DNA from 3 places in the Janthinobacterium sp. FT14W genome. Region 1 is predicted to be linked to each of the others. Evidence: predicted binding sites of a transcription regulator. Region 1 holds the regulator's gene; each other region holds the start of a gene.
The links. The regulator FliA, encoded in region 1, starts transcription of late flagellar genes. The targets are predictions, from matches to a motif close to CTAAAGTTTNNNNNNNNNNNGCCGNTA.

Region 1 (5,706 bases):
CGCCCGGCACGCCGCCTTGCGCGGCGGCGGCCAGGTAGCCGAGGCGGTCCTCGCGCTGGCGCTGCGTCAGGCCCGCGCACAGCTGCTGCTGGGCGGCTTTTTCTTCCGCCGTCATCTCGCGTCCCAGCTCGAATTCCAGCCCCGGCAAGCGGCCTTCGCGCTGGAAGACGATGCAATCGTCGAGCAGGTTATACGCCGCATACGCGTCTTCCGGCTTGCCGCTGGCCGCCAGGCGTGCCAGCTGCTGCGCCAGGGTGACGGGCACGGGCGCCGCGGCGGGCATGGGCGCCGCATCCAGATTCAAATACGAGGCCAGGCTGCGGCCCTGCGGTGCGGCTGCGATGCCGGCCGCCACCTGGGGCGCATCGCCGTCGGGCGCCGGCCAGTACACGAACGCCAGCGCTGCCGCGATGGCGGCGGCGATGGCGATGCCGGTCAGTTTGTTATTCATGTGAGGTGGCGCATAAAAGGAAACGCACCTTACCACAGGCGCGCGGCACCGCTAGCCGCCCGCCTTTTTCGGCTGGTGGCCCAGCCTGGTCAGCGCGGCCACGATGGTGTCCACATGGTCGCCCTGCACTTCGATCACGCCATCCTTGACCGTGCCGCCCGAGCCGCACTGCGTGCGCAGCTGCTTGCCCAGCAGGGCCAGGGCGATGGCATCCAGCGGCAAGCCCTTGACCACGGTGACGCTCTTGCCGCCGCGGCCCTTGGTCTGGCGCGACACGCGCACCACGCCGTCGCCCGCAGGCGCCGCCTTCGCTTGCGCCTTGCACGCGCACTGCGCCAGCGGCTGGCGGCAGGCGGGGCACATGCGGCCCGTTTCGGTGGAATAGACGAGACCGCCCAGGGAGCTGCTTTTCATGAGGGAAAGATAAAAAGGAAGAAAGCGCGATTGTACCAAGCGGCAGCCCGCAGTTGACGAGCTCAGTTGGCTGGCGCCACGGGCGCCGTCGGCACTTCCGTCACCGTTTCCGGGATGCCCGACAAAATCGTCACGGCCACGCGGCGGTTGCGCGCGCGCCCTTCCGGCGTGGCGTTGGGCGCCACGGGGATGTTGTCGGCGTGGCCCACGGCCGTCAGGCGCGCAGCCTTCACGCCGCTGGCGATGAACAGGCGCACGACGGCGCTGGCGCGCGCGGCCGACAATTCCCAGTTCGAGGCAAAGTTCGAATTGCTGATCGGCTGCACGTCCGTATGCCCTTCCACCTGCACGTCGTGCGTGTCGTCCTTGAGCAGCACGGCCACGGCGCGCAGGGCCTGGTCCGATTCCGCCGTCAGGCGCGCCGCGCCCGGGTCGAACAGCACGCTGGCATTGATTTCCACGCTGACGCCGCGGCTCGTCTGCGTGACCCGCACCTTGCCTTCCTTGACCAGCGGCGCCAGGGTGGACGCCAGGTCCTGCGCCAGGCGCGTCATGTGTTCGCGCTCGCGGCGGATGGCTTCCGTGCGGCGTTTCAGGGCGGGATTGGGCAGCGGGATGGCTTGCGGCGCTTCCATGACGATGGGCGGCGCGCCCTTTTCCAGGCTGAAGGCCTGGCCGATGGCGTTCTGGAAGACGCGGTACTTGCCTTCGTTGACTTGCGAAATCGCATACATGACGACGAAGAAGGCGAACAGCAGGGTGATGAAGTCGGCGTACGAAATCAGCCAGCGGTCCTGGTTGTCCGGTTCCTCGTCATACTTCCTGCGCGCGCGCCGCATCATGGTCAGTGCTCGTGCAGCAGGCTGGAGACGCGCTCTTCGATGATGCGCGTATGGTCGCCCGTGGCGATGTCGTACAGCACGGCGGCCGTGATTTCATACTGCAGCACGCGGCGCGAAACGATGGCCTTGAGCTTGTTCGCCACCGGCAGGAACAGCAGGTTGGCCAGGCCCACGCCATAAATCGTTGAGACGAACGCGACGGCGATGCCGCCGCCCAGCTTGCTGGGGTCGGTGAGGTTTTCCATCACGTGGATCAGGCCCAGCACGGCGCCCAGGATGCCGATGGTGGGCGAATAGCCGGCCGCCGATTCCCACACCTTGACGGCCTGGCGCTCGGCCATTTCATAGGCGGAGATTTCCACGTCGAGCAGCTGGCGCAGCTTGTCGGGCGCGATGCCGTCGACGATCATGCGCAAGCCCTTGGCGTTGAAGCGGTCGGCCGTGTTTTCCATCAGGCGCTCGAGGGCCAGCGGGCCGTCGCGGCGCGCCGTCAGGCTCCATTGCCCGATGTCGCGCGCCAGCGCGGCGCGCGTGTCGGCGGGCGGCAAAAACACCCAGCGCAGCATTTCCAGGCCGCGCACGAAGGTGCGCAGCCGCGTCTGCAGCAGCACGGCGCCGAAGGTGCCGACGATGACGATGGCAAAGGCGGCCGGCTGCAGCAGGGAGGCCATCTTGCCGCCCTCCAGTGCCTGGCCGACCAGCAGGCCCGCCAGCGCCAGCGCCAGCCCGATTACGCTGGACCAGTCCACGCCTGCTCCCTCAAGGTTGCGCGCAGGCGCGCGACGGCCTGGGTATGCAGCTGCGAGACGCGCGATTCCGACACGCCCATCACCGCGCCGATCTCCTTCAGGTTCAGCTCTTCTTCGTAGTACAGGCCCATGAGTATTTTCTCGCGTGGCGGCAGCGCATCGATGGCATCGATCACGGATTGCCGGAAATCGGTATCGAGCAGGGAACGCAAGGGGTCGCTGTCCTCGTCCACGCAGTGGCGGTCGAGGAAGCTGTCATTGCCGTCCGGGTCATGAAAATCTTCGTAGTACACGAGCTGGTGGCCGCCGCCGTCGCCCAGCATTTCCTGGTAGTCGGCCAGCGACATCTTGAGCAGCTTGGCCACTTCCGACTCCGTCGGCGGATGGCCCAGGCGCTGCTGCAGGATGCTCATCGCCTCTTCGATCTTGCGCATGTTCTGGCGCATGCTGCGCGGCAGCCAGTCGCTGGTGCGCAATTCGTCGAGCATGGCGCCGCGGATGCGCAGCACGGCATACGTCTCGAACTGCGCGCCATGCGTCTCTTCATAGCGGGTAATGGCGTCCAGCAAGCCGATCATGCCGGCCTGGATCAGGTCATCGACCTCGACCGAAGGCGGCAATTTCGCCTTCATATGGTGCGCCAGACGCTTCACCAGCGGAATGTGTTCCGTCAGCAAATGGTCCTTGTTCGATTTCCCTTTGACCGTGTACATAGGCTGCTTATTGTTTTCTCGTCTTATCTGGTGCTACGGTTGCATTCAGGCGCTGAAATGGTGTGCGCTCCCCGTCTGGCACAAGGTACCGCCCAGCACCGGCGCCGCCGAACGGGCCAGCCGCTCGGCCAGTCCGCGAAACGCCACCGAAGCGCCCGCCAGCGGAAACGCATCGACCACGCTGCGGCCCAGCCGCGCCGCGCGGTGCAGATACTCATCGGCAGGCACCGACCCCATCGAAGTCAGTTTCACGGCCAGGTAGCGGCTTGCCGCCTGCGCCATATTATCGTATACCACTTTTGCCTCGGATTCGGAAGCGCCCGTGACAAGAATGCCAAACGGACGCCGTCCCAGTTCCTGGCTCAGGCGCTTGATCAGGCAGTACGCCGCCTTGATCGAGGTGGCGCTGGTCGATACCTGCACCACGATATCGGACGAGGCCATCAGGGGCACGGGGAAGCAGTCGCCCTCGTCGGCCACGACGCCGTCGACCAGCACGATGCCGCTCTGGCGCGCCAGCACCTCAAAGGTCTTGCCCAGGCGGCGCAATTCGTCTTCGCCCGCATAGTCCATGCTGTCCATCAGGTGGTTGCGCGCGCCCAGGCTGGCCACGCCGAAGCCTTGCGGCACCTGGTGGATTACCTGATTCAGGCCGCACTGCTGGCGCGCCACGTCGCGCAGGCTGGCGCCATGCGCCAGTCCCAGGCGCGATGCCACGCCATCGCTGCCGCCGCTGGCGTCGAGCAGCAGCACGTCATTGCCGCCATAGGCCAGCGAGGCGCCCAGGTTGACCAGCATGGCGCCCTTGTCGTCCTGCGGCGTGGCCGAGAGGAACGTCATGACGCGCGGCTGCGGCCCGGCCAGCATGCGGCGCAAGCCTTCGGCCTGGTCGAAATCGAAATTAGCCAAGGTGCACCCCGCGCGCTTCATTGTTGCGGGCAGCCGCCTGCGCCATCAGCAGCGGCAGTTCGGCATCGGAAAACTGCGTGGCCGCCGCATCGCGCTTGAGCTTGAAGGCACGGTCGATCAGGTAGCCGCGGTCGGCCAGGTACAGGTCTTCCGGCACGCGCTGGCCGTTCGACACATAGAACAGGTTCAGCTTCTGGCGGATCACCACGTCGAGCACGTTGCCGATCGACGCCGCTTCATCGAGCTTGGTCATGATGCAGCCGGCCAGGCCGCTGCCCTGGTAGGCGCGCACCACTTCATTGAGGGTTTCCTGCGTGGCCGTGGAGTTCAGGCACAGCAGGCGTTTCACGTCGGCACCGGCGCCCGACAGCATGGCCACCTGCTCCGTCACCATCTGGTCGCGCTGGCTCACGCCCACCGTGTCGATCAGCACCGTGTGCTTGTTCTTCAATTCCTTCAGGGCGATGCGCAGGTCCGCCTCGTCCTTCACGGAATGCACCATCACGCCGAGGATCTTGCCGTAGATGCGCAGCTGTTCATGCGCGCCGATACGATACGCATCGGTGGTGATCAGGGCCAGCTTTTCCGGGCCATGGCGCATTACGCAGCGGGCCGCCAGCTTGGCCGTGCTGGTGGTCTTGCCCACGCCGGTCGGGCCCACGAGGGCGAACACGCCGCCCTGCTCCAGCATGGCGTCTTCATTGGCCACGGTATTGAGGTTGCGGCTGAGGACCGTCTTGATCCAGCGCATGCTTTGCGCGCCATCGAGGCCGGCAGGCAGCTTGTCGATCAGGTAGCGCGCCAGGCTGGCCGAGAAGCCGGCCGCCAGCATTTCGCGCAGCACGACGGCCTTCTGCGGCTCGCGCTGCTGCGTCGAACCCCACGAGATTTCCGCCAGCTGCGTTTCCATCATGCCGCGCATGGCGCGGATTTCATTCATCATGCCGCTCATTTCGGCAGCGGCGTTCTCTTTGACGTGCGCCAGCGCGCTGGCCATCATCTGCTGCATGCGGGCCATGTCCACTGGCTCGGAGGCAGCCTGGCGCGGCGCGGGCTGGCGCGGCGCGGCGGGGCGCTGGGCCGGGGCGGCGGCGCGCGGCGGCGTGGCGAACTGGGTCTGCAACTGGGGACGGGGCTGGGCCATTTCGGAGGCGGCCGGCGGCGAGGCCAGCGAAGCGGCATCGTCATTGGCCAGCGCGAGGATTTCCACCACGCCATCGGCCTGGCGGTTCGACAGGATCACGGCATCGGGGCCCAGCGCTTCGCGCACCTTGCGCAGCGCATCGCGCGACGAGGCGCCCGTAAATTTCTTCACATTCATGACCGGCCTCCCAAGGCGGGGGTGGCGCAATCTTGGCTGAACTGTGTGACCATCATCGACTCCTGTTGCTTGAGTGCTGTCTTCCACATGGACACAGATCACCCGGACAGTTTCCATTATTAGCGATGCTTGGAGGAAATGATCGAAGGAACAGGACGGGAAAGTACCCGTTATTCAGTTTGCCGGCAGGAAATTGATGTTTATTTGACCAAAAGCAAGGGCTGGGAGGTTGGGGTCAGACCCCCGTACACGTTGGCAATGACCTTGCTGTTGGCGGTGTTGAGGGTCTGACCCCGGCATTGACAAA
Region 2 (5,706 bases), on a different contig from region 1:
CATCAAGCCCGTGTTTGCCGACATCGAGCCGCACAGCCTGAACCTCGACCCGAGCAAGATAGAAGCGGCCATCACGCCGCAGACGACGGCCATCATGCCCGTGCACTGCTACGGCCGGCCATGCGACATCGAAGCGATCGAAAAAATCGCCGACAACTACAACCTGAAGGTGATCTACGATGCGGCACACGCGTTCGGCGTGCGCCACCGGGGCGGCAGCGTGCTCAATCACGGCGACCTGTCCGTGATCAGCTTTCACGCCACCAAGATCTTCAACACCTTCGAGGGCGGCGCCATCGTCTGTCCCGACGCCAAGACCAAGCAGCGCATCGACCACCTGAAAAACTTCGGCTTCGTCGATGAAGTCACGGTCGTGGCCGCCGGCATCAACGGCAAGATGAGCGAGATCAACGCCGCCTTCGGCTTGCTGCAGCTCAAGGGCATCGACGGCGCGCGCCAGAAGCGCAAGGCGATCGATGCGCGTTACCGCCAGCAGCTGGCCGGCATCGGCGGCATCACTTGCCTGCAGCAGGGCGATGGCGAGGCGGCCAACCACGCGTATTTCCCCATCCTCGTGGGCCCCGGCTACCCGCTGTCGCGCGACGCCCTGTTCCAGCTGCTGCGCGACCAGGAAATCTATGCGCGCCGCTATTTTTATCCGCTCATCAGCGACTTCCCCATGTACCGCGGCATGCCGTCCGCCGCGCACGCGAACCTGCCCGTGGCGCGGCTGGCGTCGTCGCAGGTGATCTGCCTGCCCATCTATCCGGACCTGGCGATGGAAACCGTGGACGCCATTATCGCCATGATCGCCGCCCCCGCCCTGCAACAAGAACCCGTACGGAATATCGCCTGATGCAAATTTCCACAGAAACCAATTTTTCCGGCGTGGCGGAAAACCACCCCTGGTCGGCGCAATTCACGGTGCTGGGCTACGCGGATGGCGCCATCAGCACCCTGCCCCACCAGTTTTTCCGCAACTGGCTGGACCAGGAAGCGGATAGCGGCCACTTCTATATCGGGCGCGGCTCCTGTTTCGGCGTCGGTTCGCTGGTGAAATATGACAGCGGCCAGCAAAGCCTGTGCGTCGGCCGCTATGTGGCCGGCGGCTCGCGCCTGAGTTTCATCCTCAATGGCCAGCATGAAATGCGCACGATCTCGACGTACATGCTGTCCATCCTCGGCGGCGGCTTGAAAAATGCGCCCCCGCCGCAGTATGCCGACACGGTGATCAAGAACGATGTCTGGATCGGCGACGAAGTGATGGTGCTGGGCGGCAGCGTGATCGAAAACGGCTGCGTCATCGGTGCCCGCTCGCTGCTGCCACCCAATTTCCGCTCGGAACCCTATGGTATTTACGCGGGGTCGCCGGCGCGCCTGATACGCTACCGTTTCACGGAAAAAGTCCGTGCCGCGCTGCTGGAACTGGCATGGTGGGAAATGCCGCTGCCATGGGTACGCAACAATAACGCCATGTTCATGGAAGACCTGTGCGCCGACGAAGCGAAGGCATTGCTGGTCATCGACATCCTGAAAAGCAGCCGCCGGCAATGGGAGGCGGAACACGGCGGCGTGGCGGATTGAATCTGCCAATATTGCCATGAAGGCAATGGAAGATAAATTTCCATACGGCATTTAATAAAACGGAAAGGATGGTCGTCTTGTACTGGTAGGAGCAGATAAACCGTCGCTCCTCACTGTAACCACCCAATTAGGAATGACATCATGCTGAGTCTTCACACCAACGCTGCTTCCCTGTCTGCACAAAATTCGATCTCGAATACCCAATCCAAACTGTCGACTTCGATGACGCGCCTGAGCACCGGCTTCCGCATCAACTCGGCAATGGACGACGCTGCCGGCCTGCAGATCGCAACCCGCCTGAAAGCACAAACCAGCGGCATGACCGTTGCGATGAACAACACGCAAAACAGCACCTCGCTGCTGCAAACGGCTGAAGGCGCATTCGCCGAAGTCACCAACATGCTGGTGCGCATGAAAGACTTGGCTACCCAAGCTTCCGATGCCTCGTCGACCGCCAACGACAAAACCGCAATGCAAGCTGAATACAATGCATTGGGCCAAGAACTGTACAACGTCATGACCAACACCACGTTCGGCGGCACCAAGCTGCTGGGCGACGGTAGCGGCGCAGCCAAAGGCACGCTGTCGACCTCGATGACATTCCAGATCGGCGCCAGCTCGACGGAAAAAATGAGCTTCGACGTATCGGGCGACCTGTCCACGCTGAACACCGCCCTGAGCGGCCTGAGCGCGAACTTCTCCAGCGGCGCATCGACGGGCGCAACGGAACTGACCGCCACCGCCAACGCCACCATCGGCCTGCTGGCTACCGCCATCGACAGCGTCAGCACCGTGCGTTCGGCACTGGGCGCGACGGCTAACCGTCTGGACCACGTCAACACCAACTTGTCGAACATCGCCACCAACACCAAAGCCGCTACCGGCCGCATCATGGACACCGACTTCGCTACCGAAAGCTCGAACATGACGTCGTCGCAAATGCTGCTGCAAGCCGGCACCGCGATGCTGAAACAAAGCAACAGCATGTCCTCGATGGTCATGTCCCTGCTGCAATAATATCGCCCTGGCCGCTTGCGGCCCGTACCTCGAAGCCAGACTCCGGTCTGGCTTTTTTTCGTGCGCAGCAGACGCAGGCATGCTGCGATACCAGTCGAACGGGCCGGCGAAGCAAGAAATACCAATTATTTTAAGAAATTTCCTTAAAGCATTTAATTAAGGTGGCGACACGGTCGTCTTGTACTGATAGGAGCAGATAAACCGTCGCTCCTCACCGTAACCACCCAATTAGGAATGACACCATGCTGAGTCTTCACACCAACGCTGCTTCCCTGTCGGCACAAAATTCGATCTCGAATACCCAATCCAAACTGTCGACTTCGATGACGCGCCTGAGCACCGGCTTCCGCATCAACTCGGCAATGGACGACGCTGCCGGCCTGCAGATCGCAACCCGCCTGAAAGCACAAACCAGCGGCATGACCGTTGCGATGAACAACACGCAAAACAGCACCTCGCTGCTGCAAACGGCTGAAGGCGCATTCGCCGAAGTCACCAACATGCTGGTGCGCATGAAAGACTTGGCTACCCAAGCTTCCGATGCCTCGTCGACCGCCAACGACAAAACCGCAATGCAAGCTGAATACAATGCATTGGGCCAAGAACTGTACAACGTCATGACCAACACCACGTTCGGCGGCACCAAGCTGCTGGGCGACGGCGCGGCTGCTGCCTCCGGCACGCTGTCGACCTCGATGACGTTCCAGATCGGCGCCAGCTCGACGGAAAAAATGAGCTTCGACGTGTCGGGCAACCTGACCGCACTGAACGCAGCCCTGACCGGCCTGAGCAAAAACTTCTCGTCGGCAGCATCGACGGGCGCAACGGAACTGACCGCCACCGCCAACGCCACCATCGGCCTGCTGGCTACCGCCATCGACAGCGTCAGCACCGTGCGTTCGGCACTGGGCGCGACGGCTAACCGTCTGGACCACGTCAACACCAACTTGTCGAACATCGCCACCAACACCAAAGCCGCTACCGGCCGCATCATGGACACCGACTTCGCTACCGAAAGCTCGAACATGACGTCGTCGCAAATGCTGCTGCAAGCCGGCACCGCGATGCTGAAGCAAAGCAACAGCATGTCCTCGATGGTCATGTCCCTGCTGCAATAATATCGGCCCGGCCGCTTGCGGCCCGTACCTCGAAGCCAGACTCCGGTCTGGCTTTTTTTTCGCCCGCACCAGCATGCATTCCTGGCATTTTTAGCTAAATTGCCATCACGTTTAACGATGTTGCCGGCATAGTCGCCTATACAAGGTAGAACACCGAACAATCGCCTACCGGAGCCGCCACGTGCTGAGCATTCATACCAATACTGCCGCACTGTCAGCCCAGCGGGCCATGGGCTGGGCCCAGCAAATGCTGTCGACGTCGATGACGCGCCTCTCCACGGGCTTTCGCATCAACTCGGCCATGGACGATGCGGCCGGCCTGCAGATCGCCACCAGGCTGAGCGCCCAGACCAGCGGCATGGCGGTGGCCATGCGCAACACGCAAAACAGCACTTCGCTGCTGCAGACGGCCGAAGGCGCATTCGGCGAAGTCACCGCCATGCTGGTGCGCATGAAGGACCTGGCCACGCAGGCGGCAGACGCCTCGTCGAACCAGAAAGACCGCGACGCCATGCAGGGCGAATACGATGCGCTGGGTGCCGAACTGTACAACGTGATGACGAACACCCGCTATGGCGGCACTTTATTGCTGGGCAATGGCAGCGCCGGCAAGGGCACCCTGTCGCAAGCGATGACGTTCCAGATCGGCGCCAGCGGCAGCGAGACCATGCAATTTGATGTGTCCGGCGACATGGGCAGCCTGGATGCGGCGCTGCAGGCGATCTCGGTCAATTTCGCGCCAGGCGCCACGGCGGGCAGCGAATTTGCCAGCAACGGCAGCGCCAACGGCATGATCGACCAGCTGGCGGCGGCCATCGACAAGGTCGGCAGCGTGCGCTCGGCGCTGGGCGCCACTGCAAACCGGCTCGGACATGTCTACAATAACCTGTCCAACATGATCACCCACACCAAGACCGCCATCGGCCGCATCATGGATGTCGACTATGCGGCGGAAAGCGCCAACATGACCTCGGCCCAGATGCTGATGCAAGCCAGTACGGCCATGCTCAAGCAAAGCCAGAGCATGAGCAAGCTGATTCTTTCTCTACTACAATAATTGCTGGCCGGGCGCGATGGCGGATCTTATTCATACTTACCACCTGGAAGCAATGGCATGGCGATAGACCGTATTTCATCGGGCAATCCGGCTCCCCTGATTACCCAGCGCCTCGACGTCAGCCCCGCCACGCCCATGGTGCCGGGCGTGGTGCAGCCGCTCGTGCCCATCGGCCCCTACATGGCGCCCGCGCCCGACGCGGGCACCCTGCCCGCGCAACTGCAGCAGGGCCAGGACGGCCTGGCGTCCCTCATCAAGCCCAATGCCGACGGTGCGGGCGGCGCCATGCCGCGCGACAGCAGCGCCATGCAAGTCAATCAGCTGTTCTTCACGCGCCAGCTGATATGGCAGCCGCCCGACGCGGCGCAGCTGGCCGCTTCGTGGCGCGTGATGGTCAAGACCTATGGCGAGCAGTACGCCGCCCTGCAGGAACAGGCGCGCGGCCAGCACGTGCCGGGCAACCTGTTCATGGCGGAACAGCAGCCGGCCCTGCTGCGCGAAGGCCCCCGTCCGCCATTGACGGTGGACAGCGAAGCGTGGCGCTTTGCCGTGTATGGCTGGGCCGGCCAGCGCCTGCTGCTGCGCGTGCTGGCCAGCGACGAGGATGAAGACGCCGCGCCGAAGCGGCGCGGCAAGGTGGCGCTGCGCGTCGAAGTGATCATCATCGGCATCGGCCGGGTGGTGATCCAGATGGAACCGGCCGGCGATGGGGTGCTGCTGGAACTTGCCGCCGATGAAGACGGCGCCCTGCGCCACCTGCGCCTGGCCCTGCCCAAGATCGCCGACGCCGTGCGGCGCGCGGGACTGCGCGTCGTGCGCTGCCGCCTGAACCGCCAGCTGCACGCGCAGCGCGTGCACGGCAACTATCCGATGCAGGCGGCGGCCGCTTCGCTGTCGCTGCCCCTGTTCCGCGCCATGGCCGAAGTGGCG
Region 3 (5,706 bases), on a different contig from region 1:
CCATATCGGCGACCTCGTCAAGGATGGCCTTCCCGTGCCCATCGGCTTTATCGGCGGCACGGAATCGGTGGAATGCCGCCAGGCGGGCTTGACGGCCACGCGCAAGCTGGTCGGCAAGTTTTTCCGCCAGGTGCCGGGCGGCCATTTGTTTCCAATGGAAAATCCGGAACTGACGGCGCAAGTGGTGCGCGAGATGATCGCCTCGCTGTTGGCTAAACACTAGCCGACTGGCAAGGATTTTCAGCGGGCAAGGGCCAAAAGTGGCGGTTTTTCGCGTAAAATCCTGCCATTCGGGCCGTGCCTGCACCAGGCGCGCGGCCCCCGCCATTCCGATATTCTAGAAAGATACCCCTGCGATGACGATTAAAAGCGATAAATGGATACGCCGCATGGCGGAAACAACGGGCATGATCGAGCCGTTCGAACCGGGCCAGATCAAGGAACGCGACGGCAACCGCATCGTGTCCTACGGTACGTCCAGCTATGGCTATGACATCCGCTGCGCCGACGAGTTCAAATTGTTTACCAATATCAACACCACCATCGTCGATCCCAAGGATTTTGACGCGAACAACTTCGTCGACGTGTCCGGCAAGGGCTATTGCATCATCCCGCCGAACTCGTTCGCGCTGGCCCGTACCGTGGAATATTTCCGCATTCCCCGCAATGTGCTGACCATTTGCCTGGGCAAGAGCACCTATGCGCGCTGCGGCATCATCGTCAACGTCACCCCGTTCGAACCGGAATGGGAAGGCTATGTGACCCTGGAGTTTTCGAACACGACGCCGTTGCCGGCGAAAATCTACGCCAACGAAGGCGTGGCGCAAGTGCTGTTCTTCGAATCCGATGAAGTGTGCGAAACGTCGTACAAGGACCGCGGCGGCAAGTACCAGGGCCAAGTAGGCGTGACCCTGCCGAAGACCTGACGGATTGAAGGGTGGGGCGCCAGCCCCCAGCCTCACCTCACAGTTGTTTCAGCAGCCACGCTTTCAGCGCGGCTGACGGCTGGTACAGGGGAACATGGCCGCGCAGCAAGATTTGCGTGCTGCGCCGGTAGGCCGCGCCGTGGATGGCGATGGCGTTTCCTGCCTGGCGCGCCACGATGGTGGTGTCCAGGATGCCGGCCGGGTTTGCGATGCCGATCTCGATCTCCGCATCCGCCTGCCCGACGGGCGGCACGCCGCGCGCCAGCGCATGCGCCACCGTGCCCGGTATCAGGCAGGCCGCCGCCAGGCAGCAGCCGCCCGAGACGGCCAGCGAAGCATGGCCCGCCTGGGGCGTAAAGTACCGTACCGCAATATTTCCCTCTCCCGTAGCCGCGCCCACGATGCAGAACTTGGGGATGGTTTCGTTGCGTTCCAGTTCTTCCAATGTCATCGGTTCGCCATCGCGCCGCCGCAAGCCCATCAACAGTCCCGCCCCGCTCCACACCTGGCGGATGGCTTGCATGAAAGCGGGGTCCGCCTCCAGTTCCTGTACCGCTTCCCGCGCCGTCTTGCCGAACTGGCTGGCCAGTGCGATGACCATGGGCACGGCCACGTCCACGCACGAGACGTCATAGCCGTGCACCTGGTCTTGCGCCTTGCCTGTCGGTAGTAATTTTCCCGTCTTGGCGCCTGCGGGCTGCTGCATGAACAGGTCCACGCGGGGGAAGCTGCCGGGCACGCCGGGAATGCTGCTCGCCGTAAAACTGCCGTCCAGTTCGCGCACCATGCGCGAGGTGGTGATGACGCCCGTGTTGGTGTTGCGGATATCGATGTCGTGCGCGCCGATGGCCAGCGCCTCGATCACGCCGCTGTCCAGGCCCCACAGTTGCAGGGCGGACGACATATTGCCGCAGTTCACGTTCCAATCGATATTCCCGTGCTCGCCGGCCAGCTGGGCCAGGGTGCTGACCAGGCGCGGCTGGCCCGCGTGCCGTTCCACCTCGGCCAGGAAGACCTTGTTGCTGGTCGGCGCGCCCCGTCCCAGGCCCGTGATCTGCCGGTTGCCCGCCTGGCGGCCGGACTGGGGCACGCCCATCAGGTGGCGCAGCAATTCCTCGCGCAGGGCCAGGTCGGCCGGCACGGACGATGCATGCAGGACCAGGCCCGTCGACGTGCCGCCGCGCATGTGGTGGACGGGAAACTCGATCACGCCGCAGCGCTGGCGGGGCACGAGGTCGGGCAGGGCGGGCAGCAGGGGCATGGCGATCTGATCAAGGCGTGGCTGGGGAAGCGCCAGTGTGCCAGTTTTTTGTGCCCAGGAGCAAGAGTACGTACCGGCAGCGCTCTTTACCTGTCTTTACACGCGCGCCACTACATCCACGCTCAGGCCTGCCGTTAACCTTGGTATCGAAACATTCAGGAGGCAGCATGGTAGCGGCAATCGGTTCAGGCAGCGCGGTCGGCACGGCCAGCGCGGCGGGAAGCGCCAGTTCGGGCAGCAGTGCGCAGATCGCGGCGCTGCAAAAGCAGATCACGGCGGCGCAAAAGCAGTTGACGGAATCGCAGAAGGGCGAGCAGACGGAGGCGTCGCAAAAGCTGCAGCAGCAGCTGGCGCAGCAGATCCAGGCCTTGCAGGCGCAAATCGCTCAGTTGCAAGCGGCGGCCGCGCAACAGGCGGCGCAGCAAGAGACGCCTGCGGCCAGCAGCGCCGATACGGCGACGAACCCGGCCAAATCAAGCTCGTCCACCCTGGGCAGCATCATCGACACGCAGGCCTAACGAGGTCCCGGACCCCGCCCGCCGCCAGGCTGACGATAGCTCAGCCTGGCGTCTTGACGGGCAACAGCATTTCCACGCACAGCCCGCCACCGCTGCGCAAGCTGGCGCCGATGCGCCCGCCATGGGCGCTGATCACGTGCTGGGCGATGGCCAGGCCCAGGCCATGGCCGTCCGTGCTGTGCTGGGTATTGCTGGCGCGGAAGAACGGCTGGAAGATGCGGGCCAGGTCGGCGCTGGCCACGCCGGGCCCCCGGTCCAGCACGGCGATGCGCAGCAGATCCTGCTTGCCGTCATGCAGGCGCGACAGATTCACTTCCACCGTGCCGCCATCGGGGCTATGCTTGACGGCATTGCGCACCACGTTTTCCACGGCGCGCGCCAGCAGTTCCGGCCTGCCCGTGACGGCAGCGTCGGCGATGGCCGCGTCGCCCGCCAGGGCGATGTCCACCTGGCGCGCCTTCGCTTCGTAGCGGGCGTCTTCCATAATGTCGTGCAGCAGGTCGGCGATGCCGACGTCTTCGCTGAGGGGGGAGCCGGCGCCCGCTTCCAGCCGCGACAGGGTCAGCAGCTCGCCGATCAGCTTGTCCATGCGTTCGCCTTCGCGCTCGATGCGCTGCATCGAGGCATCCATCTTGTCCGGCTGCTGGTGCGCCAGGCCGATGGCTGCCTGCAAGCGCGCCAGCGGCGAGCGCAGCTCGTGCGACACATCGTGCAGCAAGCGCGTCTGGCTATCCATGAGGTTGCGCAAACGGCTGGTCATGCGGTCGAAATCGCGTCCCAGGTCCGTCAATTCATCGCCGCGCTTGCCGCTGGCGTGAAAGCGGGGCGCCAGGTCGCCGTGCGAAGCGGCTTCGAACGCTTGCCGCAAGTCGCGGATGGGGCGCGCAAAATACCAGGCCAGCAGGAAGGAGAACAGCAGGCTGGCGGCGATGGCGGCGGCCAGAGGAATGAAGGTGCGGTAGGGGCTGTCCATGCGGGGACCGGGCGGCGGCCCGCGCTGGAAATCGGGGCGGGGCGGCGGCATGCCGGACGCATCGGCACGGGGCCCGCTCATGGCGCGGGGGCCGCTCAGGGTGACGGCATTGAGCGTATCGCGCGCGGCGCCTGCCTCGGCAGTGCGAAAGCGGACGGACGAGGGCAGGAACAGCAGATAACGCGCGCCGTCGCTGCCGCTGACCTCGCGCACCACGGCGTGGGGCAAGCCTTGCGCCAGCAGTGCGCGCGCCTTGGCCAGTATCGCCGGATGGACCGTGCGGCCCATCAGTTCTTGCCCTTGGGCATCGACGGCAAACACGCGCATGCGCTCCATCTTGCCGAGGAATTGCTGCAAGGCCTTGCTGCCGCCCGCTTCCAGGGTGGCGCTGGCCGCTTCGATGGCCATCTGGGCAGGCGGGCTGGTGTCGATGTCAAGGGCACGCTCCTGCTGCGCGGCGCGGTTTTTCAGCCAGAAGGTGCCGCCGATGCCGATGGTGGCCGTCACTTGCGCGAGCATGATGCACAGAAAAAACTTCCAGAACAGACGGCCCACGCTTACTCCTTGATCAACTGATAGCCGAGACGGTAGACGGTCTGCAGGCAGGAACGGCCGTCGGCCAGGCTGCCCAGCTTGCGGCGCAGGCTGCTCAGGTGCACGTCGATATTGCGGTCGAAGCGTGCCATGGGCCGGCCCAGGCCCAGTTCGGACAATTGATTCTTGCTCACGGGCTTGCCCGCGTGGCGCACCAGCACTTCCAGCAGGTTGAATTCCGTGCTCGTCAGTTCCAGGTGGGCGCCGGCCCAGGAAGCGCGGCGTTGCTCTGGCCACATCGTCAACTGGCCCACGGCCAGCGGCGCCGGGCCCGCGCCGTCGGGCGGCGCCGCTTGCGCGCGGCGCAGGATGGCGCGGATGCGGGCCGTCAGCTCGCGCGGCGTGCAGGGCTTGGTGACGTAATCGTCGGCGCCCAGCTCCAGGCCCACGATGCGGTCCGTGTCGTCGCCGCGCGCCGTCAGCATCAGGATGGGCAGGTTGCTGCCGGCGCGGATGCGGCGCAGGGTTTCCAGGCCATTCATGCGCGGCATCATGACGTCGAGGACGGCGATGGCGTACAGGCCCGTCAGCGCTTCGGCCGCGCCGCTTTCGCCGTCATGCACGGCGCGCGCGTCGAAACCTTCCTGCGTCAGGTATTCCTGGAACATGCCGACCAGCTCCACGTCGTCATCGATTAACAAAACCTTGCTCATGCCTGTGCTTTTTTCGGGTGAATATCGCCCGATGATAGCAGTCAAAGGGGGCTGTTCAGGGCGGTTTTACCCGCTTTTACATACGTCTGCTTACATTCCAGCCCCTTCCTTTACACGCTTTTACGCGGTCCTAACGTTGCTTTACACGCCAGACGCCGACAATCAGGGCTGATCGCCACGAAAGGAAAGCCCGATGAAATACCTGAGTATCGCAGTATCGCTGTTGCTGCTGTCCGCCTGCAGCATGCCGCTGGTCGCACTGGCCCAGCAGACCCCGGCGCCGGACGGCCCGCCGCCACGCGCCATGGACGGCCCGCCGCCCGCCTTCGGCCACGGCCCGGGCGGACCCGGCGCGCAAGGCTTGCCGCCCTTCCTGCGCGGCATCGAGCTGAGCGAGGCGCAGCAGGACAAGGTCTTCGCCGCCACCTATGCCCAGGCGCCCTTGCTGCGGGAACAGGAAAAGATCGCCTACAAGGCCCATGCGCAGCTGCGCGAACTGGCCGCGTCCGGCGCCTACGACGATGCGAAGGCCAGCGCCTTGGCAAGCACGGCGGCGCAAGCCATGGCGGCGATCAGCTTGCAGCAGGCGCGGCTGGAGCAGCAATTGCTGGCCGTGCTGACGCCGGAACAGCGCAAGCAGGCGCAGCAGCGGCGCGACAGCCGTCCCGGCCCGCGCCATCCCCAATAAGCGACAAGGAGAGCGAGCATGAGCATCAGTGCCTTGAGTTCGAACAGCGCCGCCAGCCAGCTGAGCGCGTTCAGCCGCCTAGGCGGCAGCAGC

Region 2: a site for FliA is predicted at 2,745-2,771, ahead of GCN74_RS02900 (flagellin). Genes of this name have one in related genera too.
Region 3: a site for FliA is predicted at 2,298-2,324, ahead of GCN74_RS28870 (FlxA-like family protein). Genes of this name have one in related genera too.

The regions. Positions count from the first base shown of each region.
Region 1 covers NZ_WFLL01000051.1:15,236-20,941, forward strand. The annotation lists gene GCN74_RS24435 (hypothetical protein) at 1-451, opposite strand, end outside; gene GCN74_RS24440 (translation initiation factor Sui1) at 503-865, opposite strand; gene motD (flagellar motor protein MotD) at 928-1,704, opposite strand; gene GCN74_RS24450 (flagellar motor protein) at 1,710-2,456, opposite strand; gene GCN74_RS24455 (RNA polymerase sigma factor FliA) at 2,438-3,169, opposite strand; gene GCN74_RS24460 (MinD/ParA family protein) at 3,215-4,078, opposite strand; gene flhF (flagellar biosynthesis protein FlhF) at 4,071-5,399, opposite strand.
Region 2 covers NZ_WFLL01000002.1:150,455-156,160, reverse strand. The annotation lists gene GCN74_RS02915 (DegT/DnrJ/EryC1/StrS family aminotransferase) at 1-856, shown strand, start outside; gene GCN74_RS02910 (acetyltransferase) at 856-1,584, shown strand; gene GCN74_RS02905 (flagellin) at 1,726-2,601, shown strand; gene GCN74_RS02900 (flagellin) at 2,844-3,719, shown strand; gene GCN74_RS02895 (flagellin) at 3,901-4,776, shown strand; gene GCN74_RS02890 (hypothetical protein) at 4,834-5,706, shown strand, end outside.
Region 3 covers NZ_WFLL01000035.1:6,395-12,100, reverse strand. The annotation lists gene GCN74_RS20815 (alpha/beta fold hydrolase) at 1-223, shown strand, start outside; gene dcd (dCTP deaminase) at 357-926, shown strand; gene GCN74_RS20805 (PrpF domain-containing protein) at 964-2,187, opposite strand; gene GCN74_RS28870 (FlxA-like family protein) at 2,355-2,705, shown strand; gene GCN74_RS20795 (sensor histidine kinase) at 2,746-4,233, opposite strand; gene GCN74_RS20790 (response regulator transcription factor) at 4,236-4,925, opposite strand; gene GCN74_RS20785 (Spy/CpxP family protein refolding chaperone) at 5,119-5,613, shown strand; gene GCN74_RS28865 (hypothetical protein) at 5,632-5,706, shown strand, end outside.